Regions from separate parts of the Methylobacterium sp. NMS14P genome, predicted to be linked through region 3. Evidence: predicted binding sites of a transcription regulator. Region 3 holds the regulator's gene; each other region holds the start of a gene.

The links. The regulator PhoB, encoded in region 3, activates phosphate uptake and scavenging genes when phosphate is short. The targets are predictions, from matches to a motif close to TGTCATNNANCTGTCAT.
Region 1: LOK46_RS19460 (UDP-2,3-diacylglucosamine diphosphatase) is a predicted target of PhoB. The motif match lies at 1,794-1,810, and genes of this name have one in related genera.
Region 2: LOK46_RS02910 (CorA family divalent cation transporter) is a predicted target of PhoB. The motif match lies at 1,261-1,277, and genes of this name have one in related genera.
Region 4: ppk2 (polyphosphate kinase 2) is a predicted target of PhoB. The motif match lies at 1,807-1,823, and genes of this name have one in related genera.

What each region holds. Positions count from the first base shown of each region.
Region 1 is NZ_CP087106.1:4,103,184-4,111,008, forward strand. Features, by position in the region: gene LOK46_RS19450 (D-2-hydroxyacid dehydrogenase) at 1-28, opposite strand, end outside; gene LOK46_RS19455 (aminotransferase class V-fold PLP-dependent enzyme) at 132-1,340, opposite strand; gene LOK46_RS19460 (UDP-2,3-diacylglucosamine diphosphatase) at 1,879-2,676, shown strand; gene LOK46_RS19465 (glycosyltransferase family 4 protein) at 2,687-3,730, shown strand; gene LOK46_RS19470 (ribonuclease HII) at 3,769-4,431, shown strand; gene LOK46_RS19475 (methyl-accepting chemotaxis protein) at 4,447-6,549, opposite strand; gene LOK46_RS19480 (PA0069 family radical SAM protein) at 7,381-7,825, opposite strand, start outside.
Region 2 is NZ_CP087106.1:621,085-628,909, reverse strand. Features, by position in the region: gene LOK46_RS02915 (methyl-accepting chemotaxis protein) at 1-26, opposite strand, end outside; gene LOK46_RS02910 (CorA family divalent cation transporter) at 234-1,220, opposite strand; gene groES (co-chaperone GroES) at 1,432-1,722, shown strand; gene groL (chaperonin GroEL) at 1,794-3,434, shown strand; gene LOK46_RS02895 (hypothetical protein) at 3,534-3,824, opposite strand; gene fae (5,6,7,8-tetrahydromethanopterin hydro-lyase) at 4,105-4,617, opposite strand; gene LOK46_RS02885 (triphosphoribosyl-dephospho-CoA synthase) at 4,856-5,695, opposite strand; gene LOK46_RS02880 (ATP-grasp domain-containing protein) at 5,692-6,600, opposite strand; gene mch (methenyltetrahydromethanopterin cyclohydrolase) at 6,711-7,685, opposite strand; gene LOK46_RS02870 (ATP-grasp domain-containing protein) at 7,682-7,825, opposite strand, start outside.
Region 3 is NZ_CP087106.1:2,639,251-2,647,075, forward strand. Features, by position in the region: gene LOK46_RS12585 (aminopeptidase P family protein) at 1-1,531, shown strand, start outside; gene LOK46_RS12590 (protein-disulfide reductase DsbD family protein) at 1,699-3,882, shown strand; gene phoB (phosphate regulon transcriptional regulator PhoB) at 4,054-4,749, opposite strand; gene phoU (phosphate signaling complex protein PhoU) at 4,879-5,598, opposite strand; gene pstB (phosphate ABC transporter ATP-binding protein PstB) at 5,711-6,526, opposite strand; gene pstA (phosphate ABC transporter permease PstA) at 6,549-7,439, opposite strand; gene pstC (phosphate ABC transporter permease subunit PstC) at 7,452-7,825, opposite strand, start outside.
Region 4 is NZ_CP087106.1:5,493,100-5,500,924, forward strand. Features, by position in the region: gene LOK46_RS26075 (response regulator) at 169-549, shown strand; gene LOK46_RS26080 (metal-dependent phosphohydrolase) at 575-1,435, opposite strand; gene LOK46_RS26085 (hypothetical protein) at 1,493-1,768, opposite strand; gene ppk2 (polyphosphate kinase 2) at 1,923-2,858, shown strand; gene LOK46_RS26095 (hypothetical protein) at 2,949-3,197, shown strand; gene LOK46_RS26100 (hypothetical protein) at 3,773-4,000, shown strand; gene LOK46_RS26105 (helix-turn-helix domain-containing protein) at 4,008-4,976, opposite strand; gene LOK46_RS26110 (MucR family transcriptional regulator) at 5,098-5,541, shown strand; gene LOK46_RS26115 (hypothetical protein) at 5,619-6,122, opposite strand; gene LOK46_RS26120 (hypothetical protein) at 6,154-6,720, opposite strand; gene LOK46_RS26125 (pirin family protein) at 6,888-7,825, opposite strand, start outside.

The DNA of each region.
Region 1 (7,825 bases), 1.5 Mb from region 3:
GATCCAGGAACACGATCTTCTTGGTCATAGGACCCCTCTCGTACGACGGGCGGCTTCCTCGATAGTCTTGTTCTTACTTGCGCGTCGGGGCGGGCCCGGCAACCCGGTCCCGCCCCGATCGCGTGCGCCGATCACGCCTTATGCAGCGGATTCTCGCGCAGGTAGCTGGAGGCGGCGGCGACGCCCGAGCCCGGCGTGACCTTGATGCCGCAATCGATCATGGCCATCTCGGCGCCCGCGATGGCGCCCAGGAGCGACAGCTCGTTCAGGTCGCCCAGGTGACCGATGCGGAACACCTTGCCGGCGACTTTCGACAGGCCGGCCCCGAGCGAGAGGTTGTAGCGCTCGTAGGCGTGGGTGATCACCTTGGCGGCGTCGGCACCCTCCGGCACCACGATCGCCGTGACCGTGTCGGAGTTCCACTTCGGCTCCTTGGCGCAGGGCTTCAGGCCCCAGGCTGCCACGGCCTGGCGGGTCGCCTCGCCGAGCACGTGATGGCGGTGGTAGACGTTCTCCAGCCCCTCCTCCTTCACGATCGCCAGGGCCTCGCGCAGGCCGTAGAGCAGCGGCAGGACGGGCGTGTAGGGGAAGTAGCCGGTGGCGTTGGCGGCCAGCTGGTCCTTCCAGGCGAAGTAGGCGTGGCCGAGCCGGTCGTTGCGGCCGGTGCCGCCCTCGGCGATCTTGAGCGCCTTCGGGCTGATGCAGATCAGGCCGAGGCCGGCCGGCAGCATGAAGCCCTTCTGCGAGCCCGCGATGGCGCAGTCGACCTTCCACTCGTCCATGTAGAACGGCAGCGAGCCGATCGACGAGATGCCGTCCACGAACAGCAGCGCCGGGTGGCCGGCGGCGTCGATCGCCTTGCGCACCGCGCCGATGTCGCTGGTGACGCCCGTGGCGGTCTCGTTGTGGACGACCATCACGGCCTTGATGGCGTGATCCTTGTCGGCCCGCAGCGCCTCCTCGATCTTCTGCGGATCGGCGCCGGCGCCCCACTCCTCCTCCTGGACGATCACGTCGAGGCCGAGGCGCTGGGCCATGTCGACCCAGAGGTGGCTGAACTGGCCGTAGCGGGCGGTGAGCACCTTGTCGCCGCGGCAGAGGGTGTTGGACAGGGCCGATTCCCAGATGCCGGTGCCCGAGGACGGGAACAGGATGACCGTCCCGGCGGTCGAGCCGAACACCATCTTGGAGTCCTGCAGCAGCGGCTTCACCAGCTCGGGGAAGCTCGGCGAGCGGTGATCCTCCGACGGCACGTGCATGGCGCGCAGGACGCGCTCCGGGATGTTGGTGGGGCCCGGGATGAAGAGGTGGTTGCGACCGGGGCGCCGGGTTGCGGCCATGATGTTTCCTCCGAAAAGTCCATTGCGCGCGGGCGTGAACCCGCGCCGGGTTGTCCAAGCGTCGTCAGGGAGTCGGTCCGGCGTCGTCGAGAGCGGCTCGCGCCGCGCCCCCTCGAACGCCATCCTCTGCCGTGATCGGGGGGCCTCCGCGGAGCGGCAGGCGGCCTCACGCCGCTCGCGTCGCGGCGCGCCCCCGCGCGCCGGTCGCCTCCGAAATGCCGTCCCGTCCAACGGCCTCAGGGCCGTCCTCGCCGCCTTCCTGTCAAGGTCCGGCCGAACTCGCGCCGAGCCGCCGGTTCTTGGCATTATGAGGCGGTGGCGCTGGAAAGGAAAACCGGAAAAACTTCCGGAACTTGGCAAAAAAATTTTTTGTGCGACGCAACGAAGTCGAGCCGCGGTTGAGAGGCTTCGCGGCATTGCACACCGAAGTCTTCCCGCACGCTCCGGGACCCGCGTCATCAAACTGAGATGGGATCGCGCTCTGGATCCCGGCACCGTACAGCCGCCGGGAGAGGGTGCCGTGGCCGAGGTTGAGGAGATGCCGGTCCGAGTGCGGACGCTGTTCCTGTCCGACCTGCATCTCGGCACGCGCGGCTGCCAGGCCGGCCTGCTGCTGTCGTTCCTGAAGGACTACGACGCCGACACGATCTACCTCGTCGGCGACATCGTGGACGGCTGGCAGCTGCGCTCGGGCTGGTACTGGCCGCAGGAGCACAACGACGTCGTGCAGAAGCTCCTGCGCAAGGTCCGCAAGGGCGCGCGGATCGTCTACCTGCCCGGCAACCACGACGAGTTCCTGCGCGACTACGTGGGCACGAGCTTCGGCGGCATCGAGCTGGCCGAGACCGCGATCCACGAGGCGGCCGACGGCAAGCGCTACCTCGTCATCCACGGCGACCAGTTCGACATGGTCGTGCGCCACTCGCCGTGGCTCGCCCATCTGGGCGACGGCGCCTACACGCTGGCCCTCTCCCTCAACACGCTGATCAACAAGGTGCGGCGCCGCCTTGGCCTGTCCTACTGGTCGCTCTCCGCCTGGGCGAAGCTGCGCGTCAAGAACGCCGTGAGCTTCATCGGCCGCTTCGAGACGATCCTGGCCGAGGAGGCCCGCCGCCAGGGCGCCGACGGGGTGATCTGCGGCCACATCCACCACGCGGCGGACCGGCCGATCGGCGACCTGCGCTACCTCAACACCGGCGACTGGGTGGAATCCTGCACCGGGCTCGTGGAGCACTACGACGGTCGCATCGAGGTGCTGCACTACCCGAGCCTCCTGCGGGCGCAGGCGGCCGAGGTCGCGCCGCAGCCCCTGCCGGGCCGGCGCGCGGTGGCGTGAGGGCGGCGCCGTGAAGCTCCTGATCGCCAGCGACGCGTGGCACCCCCAGGTGAACGGCGTCGTGCGCTCCCTCGAGCAGATGGTCCGGCGCGCGCCGGAGCACGGCTTCGCCACGACCCTGCTCACCGTGGCGGATTTCCGCTCGCTGCCGCTGCCGGGCTACCCCGAGATCCGCCTCGCCTATGCCGGGCGCGAGCGGGTGGCGGCGCGCTGGCGGGCCGAGCGGCCGAGCCACGTGCACATCGCCACGGAAGGGCCGGTGGGCCTCGCGGCGCGGCGGCACTGCCTCGCCCACGGCCTGCCCTTCACGACGAGCTACCACACGCGCTTCCCGGAATACCTCGCCGCCCGCGCCCCGGTGCCGGAGGCGTGGTCCTACGCGTACCTGCGCCGGTTCCACGGCGCCGCCCGGGGCACGATGGTCAGCACCGCCTCGCTCCAGGGCGAGCTCGCGGCGCGGGGCTTCGGCCGGCTGATGCGCTGGACCCGGGGCGTGGACACGGAGCGGTTCCGGCCGGCCGAGGCCGGGACGCCCGTCCCGGCGGAGCTCGCCGGCCTGCCGGGGCCGCTGTTCCTCTACGTCGGGCGGCTGGCGGTGGAGAAGAACGTCGCGGCCTTCCTGAGCCTCGACCTGCCCGGCACGAAGGTGGTGGTCGGCGACGGGCCGGACCGCGCGCGGCTGCAGGCACTGGCGCCGGAGGCCCGCTTCCTCGGCACCCGCACCGGCGCGGACCTCTCGGCCGTCTACGCCGCCTGCGACGTCTTCGTCTTCCCGAGCCTCACCGACACGTTCGGCATCGTGCTCCTGGAGGCCCTGGCCAGCGGCCTCCCGGTGGCGGCCTTCCCGGTGCCGGGCCCCAACGACGTCGTCGGCACGCGGGTCGGGGTGCTCGACCCGGACCTGCGGGGCGCCGCGCTGGCGGCGCTGCGCCTGTCGCGCGCCGAGTGCCGGGCCGAGGCGCTGCGCTGCGGCTGGGACGTGAGCGCCCGGCAGTTCTTCGGCAACATCGTCGAGGCGCATGGCGGCACCCGGACCACCCGGGACGCCGCCTGACGCGTGACGGCGTCCGCGCGGGATGGCAGGACGGCGCGATGCCGCCCGCCAGATCGACCACCGAGCCGTCCGCCGGACCGGCCGCCTCCGCCAGAACCCGGGCCCTGTCCGCCCGGCCGTTCGATCCCGCCCGGGCCGCCGCGTATCCGGCGGCGATCGGCTGCGACGAGGTCGGGCGCGGCGCCCTCTGCGGACCGGTGGTGGCGGCGGCGGTCTGGTTCGATCCGACGGCGATCCCGGCCGACCTGCTCGCCGCCCTCGACGACAGCAAGCGCGTCCCCGAGCCCGCGCGGGAACGGCTGGCGCCGCTGATCCGCGCCCACGCGCGGGTCGCGGTGGCGGCGGGGTCGCGCGCCCTGATCGACCGGATCAACATCCGCGGCGCCACCCTCGACGCCATGGCGCGGGCGGTGGCGCGGCTCGGCCTCGTCGCGCCGGTGCTGGTCGATGGGCGGGACGCCCTGCCGGGCCTGCCCGGCCGCGCCGTCGTCGGGGGCGACCACTTGGTGCCGCAGATCGCCGCCGCCTCGATCGTCGCCAAGGTGCTCCGCGACCAGCTGATGCGGCGCCTCGCCCAGCGCCATCCCGGCTACGGCTGGGAGCGCAACGTCGGCTACGGGACGGCCGTCCACCGCGCCGGCCTGACGCGGCTCGGGCGCAGCCCGCATCACCGGCTCAGCTTCACCCGCGGCTTCGACTGAGCCGGGCAAGACGGGTCACGCGGCCCGGACGCCCGCGAGGAAGCGCTGAACCTCCGCGGCGAGGTCCTCCGCTTGACGCGTGAGCGCGGTGGCGGCGGTGAGCACGTGGTCGGCCGCGCGCCCGGTCTGGTCGGCCGCCCGCGCCACGCCGGCGATGTTGCCGGTCACCTCCTGCGTGCCGGCATTGGCCTGGGCGACGTTGCGGACGATCTTCTGGGTGGCCGCCCCCTGCTGCTCCACCGCGGCCGCGATGGCGGCCGCCACGGTGTCGATCTCACCGATCCGGCCGGTGATCGTGCCGATCGCCCGCACCGCCTGACCGGTCACGGCCCGGATCTCGCCGATCTGCCGGCCGATCTCGTCGGTGGCGCGGCCGGTCTGGGTGGCCAGTTCCTTGACCTCCGTGGCGACCACCGCGAAGCCGCGTCCGGCCTCGCCGGCCCGCGCCGCCTCGATCGTGGCGTTGAGGGCCAGCAGGTTCGTCTGCGCGGCGATGCTGGCGATCATCTCGACGACGGCGTCGACCCGGGCGACAGACGCGTTGAGCGCCGCCACCAGGGCGGCGGTCTGGTCGGCCTCGCCGACCGCGATCCGGGCCAGTTCGGACGAGCTCCGGACCTGCCGGCCGATCTCCTGGACGGAGGTACCGAGTTCCTCCACCGCGGCGGCGACGGTCCTGACGCCGGCGGAGGCCTCCTCGGCGGCCGCGGCCACGGTATCGGACCGGCCGGCGGTCTCCTGGGCGGTCGTGGTCATCTGCCAGGCCGTGGTCTGCAGTTCGGTCGCGGCGGCGGAGACCTGCCCGACGATGCCGGCCACCGCCGCCTCGAAGGTCTGCGCCAGCGTGTGCGTCATGGTCCGGCGCTGCGCCTCCGCGGCGCGCGCCGCCTCGGCCGCGTCCGCCTCCAGGGCGCTGGTGCGGATGAGGTTGTCCCGGAAGACCTGCACGGCCGCCGCCATCGCGCCGATCTCGTCCCGCCGCCCGCGGGCCGGGATCGCCACGGCGACGTCGCCGGAGGCGAGCGCCCGCATCGCCCGGATCATGGCCCGGAGCGGTCCGAGCACGCGACGGAAGACGAGGACGGCGCCGACACCGGCGAGGAGCACCGATGCGGCCAGGAACAGGCCGGTGTGGAGCAGCGTCGCCCGCGCCTCCGCGGCGAGCGCCTGCGCGCGCGCGACCATCGCGTCGAGGGCCGCGTCGGCGAGGTCGGCGATGGTGTTGACCTCCCGGGTGTTGCGGTCGCGCAAGTCCTGGAGCGCGACATTCGGCGGCGCGCCGCGGCTCAGGGCCGCCCGCAGGGCTTGCCGGCGCGCCGCGACCTCGCCCTCGAAGTTGCTGGCGCCGGCCCTCAGGAAGGCGTCCTGGATCGCCCGCGGCAGTGAATCGTCCATGTGGTCAACGAGGTTCGCCCAGTTCGCCGCGACGCGGCCGCGCTCCTCGGCCTCGGCGAGGCGCTCCTCCTCGGACCAGCCCGTCCCCCGCGTCACGGCCGTCTCGGCCCGCGCCACGTTGCCGCCGATCGCGACCCGCGTGATCCAGGCGGCGCGCTTGACGTCCAGGGCGCGGGCCAGCGCGGTGTCCCGGCGCGGGATCGCGGCGTCGACGGCCCCGCTGGTCGCCGTGAGCGCGTCGAGCAGATCCTGGAACGCCCTAGCGGCGGCCTCCGCGGTCGCGGCGGCGCGCTCCCCGATCGGGACCGAGAGGGTCGCGTCCGTCCGCGCGGACAGACCGGTGACGGCCTCGTGCGCGCGCCGGAGTGGATCGACCGTCCTCGTCACCGCGGCGGCGTCGATCGCGCGCACGAGGGCCAGGAGGGCGTCCAGTCGCTCGGTCCTGGTCGTGCGCTGTCGGGCGATCAGGTCCGCGTCGGCGGGCGGAATCCTGTCCGCGGCGATCAGCGCCTGCAGGGTCCGTCCCCGCTCGAGGCGCACGGCGAGCAGGACCTCGAGGAGGATCCGGCTGCCTTCCGTGAGCGCGACCACGCGGCGGCTCTCCCGCTCCTGCGCCCGGGCATCCAGCGCCGTCCGGGCGCCCGCGGCCAGCAGCATGGCGCTGAGTGAGAACAGGATCGCGCACAGGATCGTGCCGATCGACGGACGCGGAAGGCGCAGCATGAGCGTCGGGATCTCTCTTGGCGGTGCGGCGCGGGGCGAGGCCAACCGCCCGATCCCCAGGATCGAGCGGGGCGGCCGGTCGACCGCGGTCGACGGAGCCTCGGGGTGGCACGACAGGTCCGTGGCGGCCTCGACCGCGATCCGCCGTGCCGGCGCGCGGTCCGGGGTTGATCGGACGTCGCCGGGCGCCCCGGAGGGGCACCGGCCCGGTTCGAGCCGAGGGCACGGCGCGGCCGAGGGCTCACCGTCGATCCCGGCTCGATCATCGGACGGAAAGCCGGTCCCGGCGTCACCGGAGGTCGAACTCCGACGGTCCACGTCTCAACGAAGGCCGGTCGCGGCAAGCGGCGCCGTCGCGCGGCGACGCGGAGCAAGGCTCGCCCGCGATCCCTTCACGGCGCGCGGCCTCCGAAACGTCGTCCGATGTCGGTCGGGCGACCTCCCGGCGCAGGACGGCCGCCGGCGGTCGCTCGCCGATGATACAACAGATCGACAAAGATGATTGAGATGCATTATTTCAATCCTACACATTTATTCGACCGAAATATCTATTCGTGCTACAAATCTCAGAATAAATGCCCGCCAGCCCAAGCAAATTTCTGCCCGATGCATTTGAAACCTGAAAGATACGGATGTCAATCTTACGCTTCCAGGCCACGCGGCCGACGTGAACACATGCAAACGGACCGAAGCGTAGATGTTCGTCGCGAGAGACATGCCGAGTCTATTCGAGTGTCCTGGTACACTCGGGAATTCTGAGGTTTTCGAAGACAGCGACGGATCGCGCGGATCCGCCGGCTCACGGGTGGGCGGCACCCCGCGGGACGCGGGTCAGAACAGCGCCAGCTGTGCCCCCGGCTTGCGGAAGGCGTCGCGGTTCAGCGCGATCCGCCCGAAGGCGAAACCGAGCCGCGTGCCGGCGAGCCGGACCCGCTGGCCGATCATCGCCGCGTAGACCCCCTCCCCGCGGAAGCGGTGGCCGAAGCGCGGGTCGTTCTCGCGCCCGCCCCGGGCTTCCCGCAGGAGTGCGAAGGCCCGGGCCCTGCGCTCGGGATAGTGCTCGGCGAACCAGTCCGCCACGAGGTCGGCCACTTCGCCCGGGAGGCGCAGCAGCGCGTGGCCGATGCGGCTCGCCCCGTGCGCGCGCGCCTGAGCCAGGATCGACTCGATCTCGTGATCGGTCAGGCCGGGGATGATCGGCGAGACGTTGACCATGACGGGTACCCCCGCCGCGCTCAGCGCCCGCATCGCCGCGAGCCGCTTGCCCGGCCGCGGC
Region 2 (7,825 bases), 2.0 Mb from region 3:
TCGTTGAAGACAGTTCGATTGAACATGGTGCTGCTCGCGTTCCCCCGAGCCGGGTCTAGCGTCGCAGCGTTAATGAATTCCTTATTTCGACTTACGTCCAGATTACGTGCGAGCGAGGACGGAACGAATGCTTCTGGCGCCGCTGTCTCTGCGTGTCGGTATCCGAGTCGGCGCTGCCATCGGAGAATGAGATGCGACGTAGCGATCTCAATGCTGTAATTTGTCCGTAAATACTAGAACCAGCCTCGCATGCGGAAGTAGACGATGGGCGCGACTGCGCTCAGGAGGATCAGGCCGAGCGCGTAGGGATATCCGAGTGCCCAATCCAGCTCGGGCATGTGCTTGAAGTTCATGCCGTAGATCGACGCGATCAGCGTCGGCGGGACCCCGACCACCGAGACGACGGTGAGGACCCGGAAGACGTTGTTCTGCTCGATGGTGATGAGGCCGAGGGCGGCGTCGAGCAGGAACTGCACGTTCTCGGCGAGCCGCGTCTCGAACTCGTCCAGGGACTCGATGTCCCGCTTGATCGTCTCGAAGCGCGAATCCTCCGGCAGGCCGAGGTTGTCGCAGGCCGCGGCGACGAACGGGATGATCCGTTCGAGCCCGAGCAGGCTCGACCGGATCTTCCCCAGAACCTTCCCGCGGTTGCTGATGCCGCGCAGGATCCGGCGCAGGGCGAGGTCGCGGCGCCGGGGCGGCGGGCTCTCCAGGCGCCGCCGCTCGGCACCGCGGACGTCGAAGTCGAAGATGCGGGTGGAGAGCGTGTCGAGCTCGGATCCCATGTCCTCCAGGGCGTCGGCGAGGCTGTCGACCAGCTCTTCCAGGACGACGAGGAAGATCTCGCTTGGCGTCGTGCTGCCGTCGCCGTCCGCGACGCGCTTCGCGGAGGTCTCGAAGGCGCGCAACTCATGGAAGCGGATCGTGACGAGGTGATCCTTGGTCAGCAGGAAGCCCAGCGGCTTCAACTGCGACGCGCTCTGCTCGAAGGTGATCATCGGCGTCGACAGCGAGAGCCCGCCCTTCACCCGCCGCAGGCGGCTCGACGTCTCGACCTCCGAGAGCGCCGCCCGGGACGGTACGCGCAGGCCGGTCGCGGCCTCGACCGACGCGGCCTCCTCCGGCGTGGGGTCGTTCAGGTCGAGCCACACGGTGTCGCGCGCGATCGGCCTGCCAGGTTGCAGCGCCACCGGGCCTTCGGGTCCGTGCAGGCTCAGCATGAGAGCGCGTTATCCATGAGGGGGAACGGAGCCGCCGGCACGTCATCGCACCGTCGCGCGGGGGTGCGACAGCCTTGACTCGGAACCCGCCCGCGCCTATCTCGCGGCCGTCTTTGGCACTCGCCGAGACAGAGTGCTAACAGTCGAGTTCGCGAGCGGTCCCGCCGGCCGCATCAACGCCAACTCCAGACCTGAAGCAAGAGGGCAGCTCATGAAGTTCCGTCCGCTGCACGACCGCGTGGTCGTCCGTCGCATCGAAGGCGAAGAGAAGACCAAGGGCGGCATCATCATCCCGGACACCGCCAAGGAGAAGCCGCAGGAGGGCGAGGTCGTCGCCGTCGGCCCCGGCGCCCGCGACGAGTCCGGCCGCGTCAACGCGCTCGACGTGAAGGCCGGCGACCGCGTCCTGTTCGGCAAGTGGTCCGGCACCGAGGTCAAGATCGACGGTCAGGACCTCCTGATCATGAAGGAATCCGACATCATGGGCGTCGTCGCCGCCTGATCGGGTCACCCGTCATCGCCCTTTGAGGCCGTCCCGGCCTTGGGGTTCAACAACTAGCTAAGAGGCACACAATGGCAGCGAAAGACGTTCGTTTCTCCGCCGACGCCCGCGATAAGATGCTGCGCGGCGTCGACATCCTCGCCGACGCGGTGAAGGTGACGCTGGGCCCGAAGGGCCGCAACGTCGTGATCGAGAAGAGCTTCGGCGCCCCGCGCATCACCAAGGACGGTGTGACGGTCGCCAAGGAGATCGAGCTCTCCGACCGCTTCGAGAACATGGGCGCCCAGATGGTGCGCGAAGTGGCCTCGAAGACCAACGACATCGCGGGTGACGGCACCACCACCGCGACCGTGCTGGCCCAGGCCATCGTCCGCGAGGGCGCCAAGTACGTCGCCGCCGGCATCAACCCGATGGACCTGAAGCGCGGCATCGACCTCGCCACGGCTGCCGCCGTGAAGGACATCACCGCCCGCGCCAAGAAGGTCTCGACCTCCGACGAGGTCGCCCAGGTCGGCACCATCTCGTCGAACGGCGACACCGAGATCGGCCAGATGATCGCCCACGCGATGCAGAAGGTCGGCAACGAGGGCGTGATCACGGTCGAGGAGGCCAAGACGGCCGAGACCGAGCTCGACGTCGTCGAGGGCATGCAGTTCGACCGCGGCTACCTCTCCCCGTACTTCATCACGAACGCGGAGAAGATGGTCGCCGAGCTCGAGGACCCCTACATCCTCATCCACGAGAAGAAGCTCTCCTCGCTCCAGGCCATGCTGCCGGTGCTCGAGGCCGTTGTTCAGACCGGCAAGCCGCTCCTGATCATCGCCGAGGACATCGAGGGTGAGGCGCTCGCCACGCTCGTCGTCAACAAGCTGCGCGGCGGCCTGAAGGTCGCGGCCGTCAAGGCGCCGGGCTTCGGCGATCGCCGCAAGGCCATGCTCGAGGACATCGCGATCCTGACCAAGGGTCAGATGATCGCCGAGGATCTCGGCATCAAGCTCGAGAACGTGACGCTCCCCATGCTCGGCCGCGCCAAGCGCGTGCGCATCGAGAAGGAGAACACCACGATCATCGACGGCGTCGGCGAGAAGTCCGACATCGAGGGCCGCATCTCGCAGATCAAGGCGCAGATCGAGGAGACCACCTCGGACTACGACCGTGAGAAGCTGCAGGAGCGTCTGGCCAAGCTCGCGGGCGGCGTCGCGGTGATCCGCGTCGGCGGCGCGACCGAGGTCGAGGTGAAGGAGAAGAAGGACCGGGTCGACGACGCCCTCAACGCCACCCGCGCGGCGGTCGAGGAAGGCATCGTCCCGGGCGGCGGCACCGCGCTGCTCCGCGCCAAGAAGGCGGTCGCCGAGCTGAAGTCCGAGATCCCGGACGTCCAGGCCGGCATCAAGATCGTGCTGAAGGCCCTTGAGGCCCCGATCCGCCAGATCGCCCAGAACGCGGGCGTGGAAGGCTCGATCGTGGTCGGCAAGATCACCGACAACACCTCCTCGGAGACCTTCGGCTTCAACGCTCAGACCGAAGAGTACGTCGACATGATCCAGGCCGGCATCGTCGACCCGGCCAAGGTGGTGCGCACCGCCCTGCAGGACGCGGCCTCCGTCGCCGGCCTGCTGGTGACCACCGAGGCGATGGTCGCCGACGCGCCGAAGAAGGACAGCCCCGCTCCGGCCATGCCGGGCGGCGGCATGGGCGGCATGGACTTCTAAGTCCGCGCCACCCGCGTCACGGAGGAAGGGGGTCGCCGCGAGGCGGCCCCTTTTCTTTTGGCGCCGGCCCGCCGCGGTGGCCCGCGGGGCGCGGGCCGGTCAGACGCCGCGACGCGACGCCAGGGCCGCGAGACGCGCCCTCACGGTGGCAATCAAGGATTGCCGGACGCGCTCGGTCGCCTGGAACGGGATATCGAAGTTCAGGCTGTGGTAGATCAGGGGTCGGATGCTGCCCTGATCGGGATCGTTCGCGCCTGTCTCGATGAAGTCGAGGATCCAGGCATGGATCGCCGCGTGATCGGACGTGTCGGGATCCGCGGCGAGGACCAAGTGGCCGCCGTGCGTCCAGTCATCGCGCAGGGTCGCGGACACTTCGTCGGATGCAGGCATGACCTCACCTCGCGGCTCTGCCCGGTGCGGCCGGAACGATAGTGTATCCGCGCGCGCCGATCCCGTTCATCACCGGCGGCCACCGAGCTTCGACGCCGCGTCACCTGTACGACTGCGCCTCCCCCCGCCGCCATGTCGCGCGGCAAGCGACAAAAAAACGGGACGGCTCGCGCCGTCCCGTTCAGGGGCCTAATTATCGGCCAAGGAAGATCGAAGCCAGTCGCTGGAGCAGGCCCCGCGGTGCGGGCGGAGGCTCGCTCTGCCCAGGACCGTCCCCGATCTAAGCGTTGGCGGCGAAGGGGTGCTGCGCTGAGTTGCGCTGCTCGGTGACCGTCGAAGCCTTCGGCTCGCCGTTCACGGCGCGCTGGATCGACAGCTTGGTGGCCTCGTAGTTGTACTTCTGGATCTTGGCGTCGTCGGCCGCCTCCCAGTGGATGAACACGCCGACCAGGATGTACAGGTCGTCGGCCTCGTCCGCCGGGATGATGCCCTCGGCCACCGCGTCCTGCACGGCCTTGGCAACGCCGTGCTGGGCCGGGCCGAACATCTGGACGGCCTGACGGGCGTCGTTGATGGTGACCTTGTTGAACATCAGGGTGTTCGGCTTGCACGGCAGGTTCGGCGCGATGACCGCGAGCAGGCTGGTGAAGCCGTGCTTGTTGTTCACGAGGCCGTTGCAGAAGGCCGTCTCGGCCGGCGAACCGCGCGGTCCGATGATGAGGTCGATGTGGGCGACCTCGTTGCCGTCGCCGACGAGGGCCTCGCCGACCTGAACCTTGGTGATCTTCGCCATTCGGTGTCTCTCCCTGGATTCCGAAATAGAGCCGCGCGCCGGGCGGTGCCGCGGCCGGGAAGCCATCCTTGTTATCGGCGCCCGACCATGCCGGCCGAGCCGGTTGGGCCGAGCCGGTTGGGCCGGACAGCGCGGCGGACCCTACAGCGGGCCCCTGCGGCTCACAACCCGCGCAAGGCCCTGACACGAAGGAATTTCCATCCGCCCGGCGCTATGGACACCGGATCGTGCACGCGGCTCAGGCCAGCCGGGCGCCGGCGCCCGCGAGCGCGTCCCAGAACAGCGTCGCGACGGTGAAATCCGCGCTCGTGCCGGGATTGATCGCCCGCGCCTTCAGCGACGCGTCGAGGGCCAGCAGCGCGTCGACCGGCCGCGCGGCGAGGTCGATCCGGGCCAGCGCGGCGTCGGCCTCCCGGCGGACGCCCTCGGCCGCGACCGCGCCGTGCTTCCGGGCGATATGGCTGTCGGGCACCGCGCGCAGGTAGGCCAGGTGAATCGCGGTCGTGCACCAGGTCGGGTCGAGTCCGGCGGCGCGGGCCTCGCGCAGGGCCGCGAGCCCGATCGCCGGCACGTCCGCGAAGCCCGTGACGTAGGCGTGGGCGATCCGGTCCCGGTCGGCGGCCTCCGCCATGGCGTCGCGCAGGGAGCCGGGCGCCGCGTCGGCGACGTCGTGCCGGGCGGCCTCGCCGAGGCCGCCGGGACTCGCGCGGCGGATGCCCGCGAAGACGGCTTCCGAATCCGCGCCGTTCAGCGTGTCGAGCACGGCCGCGACGGTCCGGTTCTCCTCGGCCGCGACCGCGAGCGGCGCGCAGAGCAGCAGGATGCCGAGATTGGTGTTCTGGCCCACCGCCGCCATGGTGGCGGCGACGCCGTCGCGCACCCGCGCCCCGACGCCCGCGCCCGGGCGCGCCAGGGGCGGGGCCGAGACGTCTGCGCTCGTGACGAAATCCCCCAGTACCATGCGGTGGCCGGGCGCGTAGGCGTGGACGTTGCCGGGCTTGAGGGCGTCGAGCTCCGCGAGGCAGGCCGCCCGGTAGAGCGTCCCGATCAGCGCCGCGTCGAGGCCGGCCCCGCTCATGCCACCACGAGCCGGGGGCGGCTGGCGCCGCGGGCCGCGGCGAGGAAGCCGCGCACCACCGCGGCGGCGATATCGGTCTCGCACACGGTCTGGAGCCCCGACCAGGCCGGCATGGAATTGACCTCGAGGACCGAGAACCCGCCCTCCCCGTCCTCGACGAGGTCGACGCCGGAATAGTCGACCCCGACCGCGGCGGCGGCGGCCTCGGCCAGCTCGGCGGCGGCGCGCGGCATCGCCCAGGGCAGCGGCCGGCCGCCCCGGTGGACGTTGGTGATCCAGCCGTCGCCCTCGCGGATCATGCCGGCGATCGCCCGTCCGTCGCAGACGAACACCCGGTAGTCGCGCCACAGGCCGTCCCGGCGCGGCACGTAGCGCTGGAGGTAGTAGACCCGCGCCACCGCCTCCTCGTCGGGCAGGTCTTCCGGGCGCTCGATCAGGGCGAGCCCCTCCCCTTGCGAGCCGAACAGCGGCTTCAGGACCAGCGGCGCGCCCGGACGCGCCTCTGCGGCGACCAGGGCCGCGGCCGCCTCGCGCTTCGAGAACACCCAGGTGGCCGGCGTGGGCAGCCCGGCCCGGTCGATGAGCAGCGAGGTCGCCGCCTTGTCGACCGAGCGCTCGATCGCGGTCGGCGCGTTCCAGACGGTGACCCCCGCCGCGACCAGGGTGTGCAGCACGCCGAGCCGCATCGTCGTCGCCTCGAAGGTGCCGCCCGCGATGGTCCGCATCAGGACGCCGTCCGGCAGGGCGTCGGGGAAGCCCGGCACGCGCAGGGGCTCGTGGCCGCCGGTCACGACGGCCACGTCGGCCAGCGAGAACAGCACCGGCTCGACGCCGCTCGCGCGGAGGGCCGCGAGCAGGCGGTTCTTGTGCCAGGTGCCGTTATCGGCCGCGAGCCCGATGCGCATGGGGGTCCTGATCGTCACGGGGCCGCCCGCATCCGGGTCGGCCCGAGGTTCTGTCGCTCGGTGGATCGGACTGGGGCCCCCGCCGCGCGGGCGGGGCGCCCCGCGTGCCCTCAGACGAAGGACGCGTCGACCAGCGTCGGCTCCAGGCGGCCGCCGCGATAGGTGGCGCCGGAGCGCACCGACGTGACGATCGCCTCGGCCGGCGAGAACAGGGCGCCGTCGATCTTGTAGAAGTCGCCGTTCACCCGCGCGAAGATCTCGGCGAAGGGCGCGCCGTGGTCGCTCGACGTGGTCGAGGGCAGCTGCTCGGCGAGCTGCTTGGCGTCCGCGTCGTCGGCATCCACGAACAGCTGGACCCGGCCGCCGTAGATGATCGCGTCGTTGGTGCGGCCCATCGCCTTGATGAAGTCCGGGTGGGGCGGCGACAGCGGCGCAGAGCCGATCCCGTCCACGATGGCGTGCAGGTCGAAGCCGACCGTGTGGGCCTTGTGGAGGGCGACCTCGAGGACGCGGGCCACGACCTGGGTGGAGCCGGCGAGGCTCTGGGTCGGCGCGAAGATGAAGGTCAGGTCCTCGGGCCTGAGGCCGGAGGCCTCGGCGACTTTCGCAACGACGCTCTCGGGCGGGCCGCCCGCCGCTTCCAGCACGAGGGCGGTCTTGGTGGCGGAATCGCGGAAGCCGAGCTCCTGGTACAGGTCCTCGACGGCCGCCACCGCGCGGCCGGGGCCCGAGCCGAGGGCGAAGAAGCCGGAATCGCCGGTCTCGTCCGCGAGGCTCCAGCCGGCGTACTGGCTGCCCAGGCACGCGAGCACCGGGTCGGCGGAATGGACGGTCACCGAGTAGGGCCAGGACGCGATCGGCCCGCTCGGCGCGATGGTAACGGTGCCGAGGCCGCCGAGGCAGATCTCGGCGATGCGCCGCCCGGCCTCGATCGAGCCCCGCGCCTGCGCGCCGGCATCGACCATGCGGGCGCCGCCGGCGGCCTGCGACACGGAGAGCCGCAGGGTCGCGGCGTCGGCCACGAGCCGCTCGACCAGGGGGCCTGAGAGCGCGTTGATGCTGGGATAGGACGGGCTGGCACTCATGACGGGGCTTCCTCGGGGTGTGTTTTCTTCGCCGCGCAGACGGCCCGCAGGTGTGCCGTCCGCGTTTCCAACAGGGCGAGCACCTCCGCCCGGTCCGCGCCTTCGGCCAGCACCGTGCAGAGCGGCGCGTCGCGGCGGAC
Region 3 (7,825 bases):
CGTCACGGTGGTACCGCTCGCCGAATCGACGCCGGAGGCCTGGATCGGCGCCAACCTGCGGCGGGATCAGGTGCTCGGCTACGATCCCTGGCTGCACACGCCGGACGGTCTGGCGCGCCTGGAGCGGGCCGTGACCCGCGCCGGCGGTACGGTGCGGGCGGTGCCGAACCTCGTCGACGCGGTCTGGGCCGGGCGGCCGCGGCCGCCGGCCGGGCCGGTGGTGGTCCACCCGGACGCGCTGTGCGGCGAGGCGTCCGCCGACAAGCTCGGCCGGATCCGGGCGGCGCTCGCCGAGGGCGGCTGCGACGCCCTGGTGATCTCCGACCCGCACAATCTGGCCTGGGCTTTCAACCTGCGCGGGTCCGACGTCGCCCACACGCCCCTGGCGCTGGGCTACGCCATCCTGCCGCGCGAGGGGCTGGCGCGGCTGTTCCTCGTCTCGCCGAACGTCGATCCGGCCCTGCGGGCCGCGCTCGCGCCGATCGCCGAGATCCTGACGCGGGCGGACCTGGACGACGGGCTGGCGTCCCTGGCGGGCGCGCGCGTCCGCCTCGACGCGGCGACCGGCGCCGTCGCCCTGAAGGAGAAGATCGAGGCTGCCGGCGGCACGGCCGATGTCGGCAAGGATCCGATCACCGGCATGAAGGCGGTCAAGAACGCCGCCGAGATCGCGGGTGCCCGCGCCGCCCATGCCCGGGACGGGGCGAGCGTCGCGCGCTTCCTCGCCTGGCTCGACGGTGCGGCCGCGGCCGGCGGCCTCACCGAGATCGCCGCCGTCGAGGCGCTGGAGGATTTCCGGGCCGCGGGCGGCGACCTGCGCGAAGTCTCGTTTCCCACCATCTCGGGGTCCGGGCCGAACGGCGCGATCGTCCATTACCGGGTCAGCCGCGCCACCGACCGGACGGTCCGGCCGGGCGAGCTGTTCCTGATCGATTCCGGGGCGCAGTACCCGGACGGGACCACCGACATCACCCGCACGGTCGCGGTCGGCGCGCCGAGCCCGGAGATGCGCGACCGCTTCACGCGGGTGCTGAAGGGTCACGTCGCCATCGCCCGGGCGGTGTTCCCGGTCGGCACGACCGGCGCCCAGATCGACGCCTTCGCGCGGGCGCCGCTCTGGCAGGCCGGCCTCGACTTCGACCACGGCACCGGTCACGGCGTCGGCGCCTTCCTGTCGGTGCACGAGGGGCCGCAGCGGATCGCCAAGACCGGCACGGTGGCGCTCGAGCCCGGCATGATCCTGTCGAACGAGCCGGGCTACTACGCGCGCGGCGCCTACGGAATCCGGATCGAGAACCTCGTCCTGGTCGAGACCCGGACGATCGCGGGCGGCGAGCGCCCGATGCTGGGCTTCGAGACGCTGACGCTGGCCCCCTACGACCGCCGGCTGATCCGGCCGGACCTGCTCGAACCCGGGGAGCGCACCTGGATCGACGCCTATCACGCCCGGGTGCGCGAGACCCTGGCGCCCGGGCTCGACACCGCGACGCGCGACTGGCTGGAGCGGGCGACGGCACCGCTGGAGGGGTGAGCCGCACGCACGCGACCCCGGACGGGACCCCGGACGCGACCCCGGACGCGACCCCGGACGCGACCCCGGACGCGGTCCATGGTAAGACCCGGCGCCACGGAAACGCCCGCGCCGGGCCCGACGCGCCGCGCGTGAAACCGCGGCCGCCCCGCGCGCGAAGGGACAGCATGATCCGCCGCCTCGCCATCCTGATCCTGGCCCTCGCCGCGAGCCTCTCGGCCGCCGCGGCGCAGGGGTTCCCGCAGGGCTTCCGCACGCCCGCGGACCTCGTGCGGGCGAGCCTCGTGGCCGAGCCCGCCGCGGTCGCCGGCGCGCAGCCGTTCACGCTGGCGGTGCGGATGCAGATCAAGCCCGGCTGGCACGTCTACTGGCGCAATCCGGGAGATTCCGGCCTGCCTCCGGAGGTGACCTGGACCCTGCCGGCCGGCTTCAACGCGAGCGCGATCCGCTGGCCGGCGCCGGAGCGCATCCCGATCGCGACGCTCATGAACTACGGCTACGAGGGCGAGGTCACGCTCCTCGTCCCGGTGACGCCGCCGCCGAGCCTCGACCCGGCGGACCCGGTGCGGATCCAGGCGAAGCTGACCTATCTCGTCTGCGAGACCGAGTGCGTGCCCGGCTCGGCCGACCTCGCCCTGACCCTGCCGGTGGGCAGGGCCGAGCCGGACCCGGCCAACGCCGCGCTGTTCGCGCGCGCCCGCGCCGCGCTGCCCGTTCCGGCGCTCTGGCCCCTGCGCCTGTCGAGCCAGGGCGACACCCTGCGCCTCGATTTCGCCGCGACCGGCCTCAAGCCCGAGGCGGTCCGGAACGCCGCGTACTTCCCGTACGCCGAGACGGCGATCGACAACGCCGCCGCGCAGGTGATGGCGGTCGACGAGACCGGCCTGCACCTGACCCTCGCCCGGAGCAGCCCGACCGATCCGGTCCCCTCCACTCTGCCCGGCGTCCTGACGGTCGACGAGGTCGACGCCGCCGGGACCCGCCGGCTCGCCTTCGCGTACGGCGACGAGCCGGTGCTGCCGGCCGCCGCGGCGCCGGCCGCGACCGCGCCGCCTGCGACCACGCCGCCTGCGACCACGCCGGCCGCCGCCGACTTCGACGCGCTGACGCTGGCAACCGCCGCGGCCTTCGCCTTCCTCGGCGGCCTGATCCTCAACCTGATGCCCTGCGTCTTCCCGGTCCTGTCGATCAAGGTGCTGGGCCTCGTGCGGCACGCGGGCGAGGGGCCGGCCCGGCTGCGGCTCCACGGCCTCGCCTACACGGCCGGCGTCCTGGCGAGCTTCCTGGCGCTCGCCGCCGCGCTGATCGGCCTGAAGAGCGGCGGGGCCGCGATCGGCTGGGGGTTCCAGCTCCAGTCGCCCGCCATCGTGGCGGGGCTCGCCTACCTGCTGTTCGCGATGGGCCTGAGCCTCTCCGGCGCGGTCCATGTCGGCGGCCGGCTCGCCGGCCTCGGCGACGGCCTCACCCGCCGCGGCGGCCTGAGCGGCTCCTTCTTCACCGGCGTGCTCGCCACCCTGGTGGCGACGCCCTGCACGGCGCCGTTCATGGGCTCGGCGGTGGGCTTCGCGCTGACCCAGAGCGCCGGCGTGGCGCTCGCCGTCTTCGCCAGCCTCGGGCTCGGCCTCGCCCTGCCCTTCCTGCTCCTGACGCTCTGGCCGCCGGCCCTGCGCGCGCTGCCGCGGCCGGGCGCCTGGATGGAGACCCTCAAGCAGGTCCTGGCCTTCCCGGTCTACGCCACCGTGGCGTGGCTGATCTGGGTGCTGGCGCAGCAGGTCGACCCGCGCGGGCTGCTGGCGGCGCTGATCGGCCTCGTCCTCGTGGGCTTCGCCGCCTGGGCCTGGGAGCACGGCCGCGCCGCCCCGCCCCGGGCCGGCCGGATCGCGCAGGCCGCCGCGGCGCTGGCGCTGGCCGCCGTCGGGGCCCTCGCCGTCACCCTGCCCCGGGACCGCGCCGCGCCGGCCGCGCAGGCCGCCGCCGACGGGGTCGAGCCGTTCACGCAGGCGCGCCTCGACGCCCTGGTCGACGCGCACCGCCCCGTCTTCGTGGACATGACCGCCGCCTGGTGCATCACCTGCGCGGTCAACGAGGCGACCTCGCTCAACACCAGGGCGGTGCGGGCCGCGATGGCCGAGCGCGGCGTGACCTACATGAAGGGCGACTGGACCAACCAGAACCCCGAGATCACCCGCCTCCTCGAGAAGCACGGGCGGAGCGGCGTCCCGCTCTACCTGCTCTACACCGGGACGGGAGAGCCCCAGGTGCTCCCGCAGATCCTGACCGAGGGGACGGTGCTGGCGGCGCTGGAGGCGGTGCCGGCCGCCGCGGGCCGGAGCGCGGCGCTGGCGCGCTGAGTCCCTGAGGGGGGACGCTGAATATCGGCGCGCCCGTCCCACCGTCATCGCGAGCGAAGCAACCCAGCAGCGCCACGCTCACCGGCGTCCCGCCGCCCCGGGTCGCTTCGCCGCGCTCGCGATGACGGCGCGCCGGAGCGATGTCCTATCCGGACGGCCCGTGAGGCCGCCTCAGGCCTCGAGCGAGAAGGTCTCGTCGAAGGCGTAGCCCGAGCCGCGGACCGTGCGGATCGGGTCGGTCTGTCGCGGGCCGTTCAGCGCCTTGCGCAGCCGCCCGACATGGACGTCGACGGTACGCTCGTCGATGTAGACGTCGTGGCCCCAGACCCCGTCGAGGAGCTGCTCGCGGGAGAAGACCCGGCCCGGCGCCAGCATCAGGAACTCCAGGAGCCGGAACTCCGTCGGGCCCAGATGCAGCTCCTCGCCGCCGCGGCGGACGCGGTGGCCGGTGCGGTCGAGCTCCAGGTCGCCCGCCGCCAGCCGGTCCGAGACGTGGGCGGGCTTGGCCCGGCGCAGCAGCGCGCGGATCCGGGCGAGCAGCTCCGGGACGGAGAACGGCTTGACGATGTAGTCGTCGGCGCCCGTGCCGAGACCGCGGACGCGGTCGCCCTCCTCGCCCCGGGCGGTGAGCATGATCACCGGCAGGCGCTCGGTCTCGCGGCGCGCCCGGATCCGGCGGCACAGCTCGATCCCCGAGAGGCCGGGCAGCATCCAGTCGAGCAGGACGAGGTCCGGGATCCGCTCCGCCAGGAGCAGCTCGGCGTCGTCGCCGCGCGCCGCCGAGTCCACCAGGAAGCCCTCGGCCTCCAGGTTGTAGCGCAGCAGCGTGGTCAGGGCCTCCTCGTCCTCGACGATCAGGACTTGCATGCTCACGTTCGAAGACTCGTTCTACCGGCGGTCCCGCGGAAGGTGCAGGAGGCGCCGCCCTGCCTCAACCTGCACGGAGAGTGACCCCGGCCGCGCCCACAGGAAGGCGCGGGAGCCGGGGTCGGGGGCTCACGGCGCCTGGATGCCGTCCACCGTCGCGTAGTTGGACGCGTCGTTCTTCGGCCGGTCACCCGCCAGGGTCTCGCCCGTGGCGAGGTAGTGGATCGTCTCGGCGATGTTGGTGGTGTGGTCGCCGATGCGCTCGACGTTCTTGGCGCAGAACAGGAGATGCGTGCAGAACGAGATGTTGCGCGGATCCTCCATCATGTAGGTCAGCAGCTCGCGGAACAGCGAATTGTACAGGGCGTCGATCTCGCCGTCGCGCTCCCAGACGTCGTGGGCCGCCTTGACGTCGCGGCTCGCGTAGGCGTCGAGCACGTCCTTGAGCTGGGCCTCGGCGAGGTCGCTCATGTGCCGCACGCCGAGCACGATCTTCTGGGCCGGCGCCTGGTCGGAGATCGCCACCACGCGCTTGGCGACGTTCTTGGCGAGGTCGCCGATCCGCTCGAGGTCGCCGGAGACGCGGATCGCCGAGATGGTCTCGCGCAGGTCGATCGCCAGGGGCTGGCGCCGGGCGATCAGCAGCACGGCGCGCTCCTCGATGTCCCGCTGCAGCGCGTCGAGGCGCTTGTCGGCGAGGATCACCGCCTGGGCGAGCGTGTCGTCCCGGCGCACGAGGGCGTCGGTCGCCTCCGCGGTCATCTTCTCGGCCACGCCGCCCATCTCCGAGATCGAGCGACGCAGGTTCTCCAGGTCGGTGTCGTAGGAGGTGACGATATGGCCGGGCATGGTGGATCCTTCGATGGGTCCCGGGAACGGCGCGCCGGGGCGGCTTGCGGGGACTTGCCGGCGCGCCCGGGGCGCCGACCGGCAGGTCCCGGGACCGGAGCCTCCGGTCAGACTAGCCGAAGCGGCCGGTGATGTAGTCCTGTGTGCGGCGTTCCGTCGGGTTCATGAACATCCGGTTGGTCGGACCGAACTCGACGAGCTGCCCCAGATACATGAAGGCGGTGAACTGCGAGATGCGCGCCGCCTGCTGCATGTTGTGGGTGACGATCACGATGGTGAACTCGTCTCGCAGCTGCTCGATCAGCTCCTCGATGCGGCCGGTGGAGATCGGGTCGAGGGCCGAGGTCGGCTCGTCGAACAGGATCACCTCCGGCTTCTGCGCCACGGTCCGGGCGATGCACAGGCGCTGCTGCTGGCCGCCCGACAGGCCGGTCCCCGCCTGCCGGAGCTTGTCCTTCACCTCGTCCCAGAGGGCAGCCTTGCGCAGGGATTCCTCAATCCGGCCGTCCAGCTCGGATTTCGGCAGCTTCTCGTAGAGGCGCAGGCCGAAGGCCACGTTGTCGTAGATCGACATCGGGAACGGCGTCGGCTTCTGGAACACCATGCCGATCCGCGAGCGCAGCTCGTTCAGGTCGACGGAGGGGCTGAGGATGTTCTCGCCGTCGAGCAGGATCTCGCCCTCGGCCCGCTGCTCCGGGTAGAGGCTGTAGATCCGGTTGAAGCAGCGCAGCAGGGTGGACTTGCCGCAGCCGGACGGCCCGATCAGCGCCGTCACCTGCCGGTCGTGGAAGTTGAGATTGACGTCCTTCAGCCCGTGGAAGCTGCCGTAGTAGAAGTTCAGGTCCTTGACGGCGATCCGCACGGGGCCGCCCTCTTCGGCGCGGTTGCGGTTCAGCTCGACCGTGGGGATCGCGGAGGCGGCGTTCATCGTCGTGTCCTCGAAGGGGGGCTCAGCGCGAGATCTGCGGCTTGATCACGAGGCGCGCGATGATCGACAGCGCCAGAATGGTGGCGGTGATCAGGAGCGCGCCCGCCCAGGCGAGGCCCTGCCAGTTCGGGTAGGGCGAGAGGGCGAACTGGTAGATCATCACCGGCAGGTTCGCGACGCCGCCCATCAGGTTGGCCGAGAACCAGGAATTGTTGTTGAGCGCGGTGAACAGCAGCGGCGCGGTCTCGCCGGCGATGCGGGCGAGCGCCAGGATGATGCCGGTGACGATGCCCGCCGAGGCCGCCCGCCAGGTCACGCTCATGATCACCGTCGAGGGCGGCGCGCCGAGCGCCGCGCCGGCCTCCCGCAGGGTGCCGGGGACGAGGCGCAGCATGTCCTCGGTGGTGCGCACGATCACCGGCACGGCGATGATCGCGAGCGCCACGCCGCCGGCCCAGCCCGAGTAGGTGCCCATCGGCCGCACCATCAGGGTGTAGACGAACAGGCCGATCAGGATCGACGGCGCCGAGAGCAGGACGTCGTTGAGGAAGCGGATCAGGGCGGCCAGCTTCGAGCCGCGCCCGTACTCGGCCAGGAAGGTCCCGGCCATGACGCCGACCGGCGTGGCGATCAGGATGCCGATCCCGGTCAGCACGACGCTGCCCAGGATGGCGTTGGCGATGCCGCCGCCCTCGGAGCCGGGGCCCGGGGTCGGGTTGGTGAACAGGGCCGGCGTGAAGCCGCGCACGCCCTGGACGATCAGCATCACCAGGATCGAGCCGAGGACCAGGGCACCCACCACGGTGGCGCCGGTGCAGGCGATGCGCAGTGTCCGGTCGGCGACGCGGCGCCCCTGGCGGACCCGGCCGGGGCGGCGCTGGGCGGTGGCGGCGATCGTGCTGGAGGAAACCATCGCGCGTGCTCCTCAGGCGGCCTGGACGCGGCGCGTCAGCAGCCGGGCGATGATGAGCACCACGAAGGTGATCACGAACAGGATGCAGCCCAGAGCCATCAGCGCGTTCAGCTGGAGGCCGTCCGCCTCGTTGAACTCGTTGGCGATGCGCGACGCGATGGTCGAGCTGGGGTCGAAGATCGAGGCCGAGAGCCGGTTGGCGTTGCCGACCACGAAGGTCACCGCCATCGTCTCGCCGAGCGCCCGTCCGAGGCCGAGCATGATCGCGCCGATGATCGAGACGGCCGCCTGCGGCACCAGCACGTGGCGCACGACCTCCCAGGTGGTGCAGCCGATCCCGTAGGCGCTCTCGCGCAGCACGGTCGGGATCTGGTCGAGCATGTCGC
Region 4 (7,825 bases), 2.9 Mb from region 3:
GCGCGTGCGGCGATGCCGAGACCCCGCGGCGGATCTCGCCCATGCCGGCCTGCGGGACGATCCGCGGGCTCGGCCGCGAACTGGCCCGCGCCGCGCTGATGAGCCGGGCGAACCGCCGGTGGCTTCGCCGGGTTGTCGAGGCGAGGTCGCGCACTGGCGGGAGGAAACGTGCCCGAGGCTGTTCCTCCCCTGTCCGGGTGCCGCGTCCTCGTCGTCGAGGACGAGTATCTCATCGCCAGCGAGGTCAAGCGCTGGTTGCGCAGCGCCGGGGCCGAGGTGATCGGCCCGGTCCCGCGGGTCGAACTGGCCCTGGATCTGATCGCCGAGACCCAGCCCGACGCCGCGGTGCTCGACGTCAATCTGGGCGACGGGAACACCGTCTACCCGGTCGCCGACCGGCTGGGCGTCCTCGGCGTGCCGTACCTGTTCGCCACCGGCGACGTGCGGGTCTCCGGCGCCGCCGCCGAGACCAGGCGGCCCATCCTCGAGAAGCCGTTCGTGGCGGCGGAGCTGGTCCGGGCCGTGACCAAGCTGGTCGCGGCTCCCTGAGCTCGCAGGGCCGGCCGGCGCGGCCTCAGAGGGGACCCGGTCCCGGATGCGGGCCCATGCGCCGGCGGTCGTGCTCGATGGCGAAGACGTGGGCGTAGAGGTTCGCGACCCAGCCCCGCCCCTCGACCGTGAGGTCCAGGAACCGGATCGCGTCCCCGATCACGGGCTCGATCTTGCCCCAGAAGAACGACGGGTAGCGCTCCGCGAGGTCGGCCGGGCTGTCGTAGCCGAGTTCCGCGTTGACGCCGATCTCGGCGAATTCGTGGAACAGGGCATTCAATTTGCGCGGGTAGAGCGGGTCGCCGAGCTGACCGATCAGGTCGGCCGCCCGCAGGAGGCCGGCCTCGGTTCCGGTCTCGCGATGGGAATCGTCCTCCGGGACCGGGAAGCGGGTCAGCTCGATCGCCCGGATGACCCGGGACGCGTCGACGAGATCGTGTGTGCCGAAGCGCTCCTGGACGGCCAGCTTCGAGCGCTCGACGTGGTAGGGCGCCAGCGCCGCGTCCGAGGCGCCCCGGGGCAGGCTGACGGTCGTGCCCTGCGCGTCGACGACGAAGGCCTGCAGCCGGTCCCCCGCGCAGACGCCGCGCACGTAACCGATATCGTGGTAGAGGGCGGCCAGGATCATGTGCAGCCAGTCCTCGGGCGTGATGCCCTGCTGCAGGAAGCGGCCGCGGAGGATGTCCTGGGCGACCAGGGTGACGAGGGCCGTGTGGTCGCCGTCGTGGTAGAGGGCGTCGCTCCCGACGATCCGCTCGATCGTCAGGCGCGCCGCGGCCTCGATGATCTCGGCGTAGCGCGGCTCCCGGCTGCCGAAGGTCCGCTGGTAGGTGAGGGCCAGGTGCTCGCCGAGGGCGTCGGCGAGCATCTTGGTCGCGTCGAACATGGGTTCCTCGCCGTCAGCTGCGTCGGGCGGCGCCGCGCCCGGCCGGGTCGATGGAGATCACGCGGATCGCTCCCCGCGATCGACGAGCCGCTCTTCGAGATAGGCCGCCGCGTCCGCGTAGAGTTCGTAGCGGCGCAGCAGCACCGCGCGCTCGTCGGGCTTCGTCGCCGCGTCGAGCTTGGCGTGGGCCTTGTCGGCGCGGGCGCGCAGCTTCCCGGCGAGCTTCTCGAAGGCGGCATCGATGCGCGCGCCGACCTTCTCGCCCTCGGCGCGAGCCGGATCCGGGTCGTCCCGCCGACGCTTCGGCGCGGACCTCGTCGCTTCTCCAGCCATGACGCATCTCCGGTCGCCCCGATCGGTGGCGAGACCGTATGACGGAACGATCACGGGCGCGACATGGGATCGGCCGCCGACGGCGCGGCGCTTTCTCCGGCGTGTCACGGAACACTGCTCTAGCTCGGCCCCGCGACGCGCAGGAGAACCGGCGATGCGGCCCGACGACAGCTCTGCCCTGGATACGACCCTGGATGCTACCCTGGAGGCGATCCGGCGCGACCTCGCCGACAGCTACGACGAGGAGCTGGAACTCGGGCTCGAGGAGGAGCGCCTCGACCGGCTCGCGGCCGACCTCGGCGGCGAACCGCTCGATCGGCTCGACCGCAAGGTCTATTTCCGCGAACTGCTCCGGCTGCAGCACGAGCTGGTCCGCCTCCAGGACTGGGTGCAGGATCGGAAGCTCCGCGTGGTCGTGCTGTTCGAGGGGCGCGACTCGGCCGGCAAGGGCGGCGTGATCAAGCGGATCACCCAGCGCCTCAATCCCCGCGTCTGCCGCGTGGCCGCCTTGCCCGCCCCGAGCGAGCGCGAGCGCACGCAGTGGTATTTCCAGCGCTACGTCTCCCACCTGCCCGCCGGCGGCGAGATCGTGCTGTTCGACCGCTCCTGGTACAACCGCGCCGGCGTCGAGCGGGTCATGGGCTTCTGCACCGAGGCGGAGGTCGAGGAGTTCTTCCGGTCGGTCCCCGAGTTCGAGCGCATGCTGGTGCGCTCCGGCATCGTCCTCGTGAAATACTGGTTCTCGATCACCGATGCCGAGCAGGAATTCCGCTTCCAGATGCGGATCCGCGATCCGCTGAAGCAGTGGAAGCTGTCGCCCATGGATGTCGAATCGCGCCGGCGCTGGGAGGACTACACCCGGGCGAAGGAGGACATGCTGGCCCGGACCCATATCCCGGAGGCGCCCTGGTGGGTGGTCGAGGCGGTGGACAAACGGCGGGCCCGCCTGAACTGCATCAGCCACCTGCTCGGCCAGATCCCCTACGGCAGCGTCGAGCATCCGCCGGTCCATCTGCCCGAGCGCCTGCGGCACGCCGACTACGTGCGCGGTCCGGTCCCCGCCGCGATGGTCGTGCCGGGCGCGTACTGACCGCGGCGCGGGGAGCGGCGCGGGGAGCGGCGGGGAGTCGTGATCCTGTCGCGGTGGCGCGGCTATAGCGCCGCCATGGCGAAGCGCCCGATGACTCTCGACCTGTTCACGACCCTGGATATCGTCGATGACGACGTCTCGGCCGTCGTCGACGCCTATCTGGCCGATCCCACGCCCGGTTCGGTGGCGTTCGGGGACGGCTTCCGCATCGACCCCGCGGCCGCGGTGGCCTCGCATCCCTTCGCCCGGACGCTGATCGATCAGCCCTGGGCCGATGCCGGGCTGCGCCGGGCCGCCATCCGCGCCGCCATCCTGCTGGCGGAGCCGGAGCGGGCCTGACCCGATCGGCCGCGTGTCGCGCGTCGGTCGCGCAACAGTCATGCGGCTGTCATGGGCAGGATGGCAGGTCGCCGCCACGGCGAACCTCCCGACCCTATGCCGCCACTCCGCCCGCCCGGTCCTGCCGTGGCGGGCTTTTGTCTGCCCGCGGGACGGCCTTCCGCACGACGCGCTCCGGATCGGTGCGCCGCCCGGTCCCGGACCCGGGCGGCGTCGCTCCGCCGGTTCCTACGCCTAAAACGGTACGCGCGCGGCCCTCCGCCTGCACGACGCTCGGTTGTATTCTCGGGCGAATACGGGGCGGATGAACGGCGTGCCGCCGCGGTGAACGGTTGGTTTACCCAACCCGGACAATTGCGCCGACCGCCCCGATCCGGGCGCGATCGGCGGGCGTTCTACGGGCAGTCCCACCGGAGACGTGCTGTCATGCTGATCCTGAATCCGATGACCGGCCAGATGGTCGAGGTGCGCGTGCCCCGGCCGAAGCCGAAAACCGCCTGACCGCGCCCGTCCTCCGTCCGCTCCCTCGCACGCCCGCGGCCCGGGCGGCGTGCCCCTCCAGCCCCGCACGACCCATGATGCCGACCGACCTCGACAGACCTGCCGAACTGACCCTGTGGCCGGGCTACGCGCCCGCCCGGGTGGCCGTGTCACGCAGCTTCCCCACGCTGCGGGCAGCCCTCGCCGCCGCGGTCGCGGCGATCGACGCCGAGGATGCCAATCCCTGGATCATCACGGAGGGCGGCGACATCCTCGCTCCGGGATGGATCCGCGCGAACACCGCGGGCGCCGTCCTGCAGTAGCGGGTCGTCAGCCGACGAGTTCGGGCGCGCTCCGGTTGCGCCACCGGTACTCGCTCGGCGAGATCCCGTAGCTGTCCTTGAAACGTCGGCTGAAATGGCTCTGGGTGCAGAATCCGCAGCTGTAGGCCAGCTCTCCTACGGCCAGATGGGCGAAGCCGGGATCGGCGAGACGCTGCGCGGCGATCTCCAGGCGCCGCCGCCAGATCCAGTCGGCGATGTTCCGATCCTGCTCGCGGAACAGGGCCTGGAGGTGGCGCAGCGACACGCCGACGGCCGCCGCGAGCCGGGCGGGGTCGAGGTTCAGGTCGCCGAGATGCCCCTCGATATGCGACAGGGCGCGCTGGAAGATCAGGACGCCCTGGATGTTCTTGGGGGTCTCGTGCGCGAGGCGCTCCGCGATGCTCGCGACGATGAGATCGACGCCGACCGACGCCATCCGGTTTGACATGTCGGGCGTCAGCCGTCCGGCGTTGCGGACCAGCTCCTGGAAGAAGGTCGTGACCATCGACGTGCCGACCTGATCCGCGCCGATCGTGAGGGACGTGAAGCGGCGCGTCGAGCCGAGGGCGCGCTCCAGGGACTCGCGCGGCAGCTCGACGAACAGCGTCTGCGTGTCGACGTCGGAGGCCATCGTCGCCGGCCGCCGGTCCATCACGACGATGTCGCCGGGATTCTGGATCGCGGTGCGGTCGTCCTGCGCGCTGTACACGCGGCCCTTCAGCGTGATGGCGACGTTCAGGGTCTCGTGCTTGCCGTGCCGGCGGATCGTGTCCGGGGTCGCGACGGTGGTGACGGCGCTCTGCGTCACGCGCGTGATCAGCAGCGGTCCGACCTCGGCGGCCTCCAGGGTGCCGGTGAAGGCGTGCGCCGCGGCAGGCGTGAGTTCGACCGGCACGATCCGCTCGAAGATCGTTTCACGCCATAAGCGGAAACTGTCTTTCGGCTTGAAATCCGCCGTCGAGAACAAAGTCCTCATCGTAACTTCTTGTATTCATGCTTCGCCGCGCGCGCTCGGGAAAACGGTAGCACGCTCTCAGGCAAGCGCAACGGCGCGAGCCAACATATGAAGGCTCTTGACCTTTCCAGGAGCCTACAACGTGTCCGATCTGACCCTCGTCAGCCCGCAAACCAATATCGTGCTGACGGCCGGGCTCGTCGCTGCCTACGTATCGAACAATCGCGTTTCTGCCACGGACCTCCCGGCCCTGATCGCGCAGTGTCACGACGCGATCACCGCGCTGGCCGTCCGCGGGGCGGCGTCGATCGACGCGGAGGCGGATCTGGACGCGCCGCGCGACCGGCCGAGCGCCGCGCAGATCCGCAACTCGATCCGGCCCGACGGCATCGTGAGCTTCATCGACGGGCGCCGCTACAAGACGCTCAAGCGCCACCTCACGGCCCACGGCCTGCACCCGCAGAGCTACCGCGAGCGCTACGGTCTGCCGGCGGACTACCCGATGGTCGCTCAGGAATATGCCGAGCGTCGGTCCGCGCTGGCGCGCTCCATCGGCCTCGGCGTGCCGAGCGAGCGCGCCGCCTGAGCCGGCCGGCCTCGGCAGGTCGCCGCTGATTCGCGGCCGACGCCCGGTCGCCTCCGTGCCGGCTGGCGCTCCCCGCCTCAGGCGGCCGCGTGCCGCCCGTCGGGCCGCAGATCCCGGCTGGCCTGCTCGATCCGCTTCAGCCAGTCCTCGGCCGCCGCCGCCCGCAGGGTCGCGTCCTCGGCGCGCGCCTCCGCCTCCCGGACGCGCCGGTCGGCCTCCGTCTCGAGTTCGTGGACCTGCCGCGCCGCCTGCGCCCGCGTCTCCTCCAGAAGCGCCCTCAGGGTCTGGATCTCCTGCTGGGCGGCCTCGAGATCCGCGGCCAGCGTCTCGCAGGTGGTCGACTGCTGGCGCAGGCGCTGATCCTGCGCCTGGGCCGCGACGCTCGCGGCCGACAGCGTGTCGAGGATCTGGCTCCAGTCCGACACCGGCCGCGACGGGCAATCCGTGCCGGGTTCGGTGGGCGCTTCGGAAGGCCCCGCCGGGCTCTGCCCGTCGGCCGTCCCGAGACCGTCGGCGAGCGCCGGTTCTCCGCGGGCGCGGGCGATGCGGGCGTCGAGCTGGGCCCAGAACGCCGCGTTCATCGCCGCGGCGCCTCAGCGGGACCCGCGCCGGTCACGAGGCCGCCCGCGTCGCGGAGGCCCGGGTGCGGACGTCCTGGGTGCGGGTGTCCTGGGTGCTGCCCGCCTGTCCGGCCGCCTGCCCGCCCGGCTGCATCACGAACTCGGCGTCGATCGTCTCGGCGATGCGCTGGAGCATCTGCTCCGCCGCCGCGGCCCGGTCCTCGGCGGCCGCGGCCCGGTCCTCGGCGGCCTGGATCAGCTTGATCGCCTGCGCGTGGACCTCGTGGGTCTCCCGCTCGGCCGCCAGCACCTGGGCGCGGGCCGCGTCCATGTCGGCGCGCACCTGCCGCAGCAGGTCCTGGACGTGCGTCTCCTGCTCCTGCGCCCGATCCTCGACGTCCCGGATGTAGCGCGCCGCGCCCTGCACCCGCTCCAGCAGGTCGGGCCACCGCTCGACCGGCGACGGGTTCTGGTTGCGCCCCTGCGCCGAGACGCGCTCGTCCGCGGCGAGCAGGACGAGGTTGCCGGTGCGGATCCGGGTCGTCGGCTCGCGGGCGTCGCGCGCGACGACATCGATCTGGTCCAGCGCCTCGGCCTTGGGGTGCTTCGTCTGTTCCATCACGCGTCCTGCCGACAGGGTGCAGCGCAAGCCTTCGGTGAGGCATCGGGGTCCGTCGCACACCGACGGAAATTGGTTAACAACTCCTTAATGTTCGCGCTAGGGTTGCGTTGGCGCGGCGATGCCCGCGCGGCGTCGCGCGCGGGGCGGCCGGGTCGCGGCCGGTCTCACGGGTAGCGGACGGGCTGCGGGTCCTCCGGCAGCGGGATGAACTCGGCGTCGTTCGGCACGGTGTCGAACCGGCCCTGGCGCCAATCCTCCTTGGCCTGCGCGATCCGCTCGGGCCGGGACGAGACGAAGTTCCACCACAGGTGGCGCGGACCGTCCATCGGCTCGCCACCCAGCACCATGAAGCGGGCGCCCTCCAGGGCGCGCACGCTGATGCGGTCGCCGGGCCGGAACACCAGCAGCTGGCCGGGACCGAAGCCGTCGCCGGCGATCTCGATGGCGCCCGCGACCGTGTAGATCGCCCGCTCGTCGTAGGTCGGATCGAGGGGCAGGACGGCGCCGGCCTCGAGCGCCACGTCGGCGTAGACCATCGGGCTCGAGGTCCGGACCGGCGAGCGCGCCCCGAAGGCCTCGCCGGCGATCAGCCGGACGGTCTTGCCCTCGCCGGTGAGGACCGGCAGCGCGGCGGCGTCGTAGTGCTCGAAGGCGGGGGCGTTCTCCTCGTCCCTATCCGTCAGCGCGACCCAGCTCTGGATGCCGAACAGCCGGGAGCCGGTCTGACGCAGCGTCGGGGCGGTGCGCTCCGAGTGGGTGATGCCGCGGCCGGCGGTCATCCAGTTCAGCTCGCCCGGCCGGATCGGCAGCTCCGTGCCGAGGCTGTCGCGGTGCATGATCTCGCCGTCGAACAGGTAGGTGACGGTGGAGAGGCCGATATGCGGGTGCGGCCGCACGTCCATGCCCTGCCCGAGCAGGAACTCCGAGGGGCCCATCTGGTCGAAGAAGATGAAGGGGCCGACCATCCGGCACTCGGTGGAGGGCAGCGCCCGCCGCACCGCGAACGAGCCGAGATCGCGCGAGCGGGGTACGATCAGGGTCCGGATCGCGTCGCAGCTGAAATGGTCGCCCGGGATCGGGTCCTCGGCACTGTGCCAGCTCA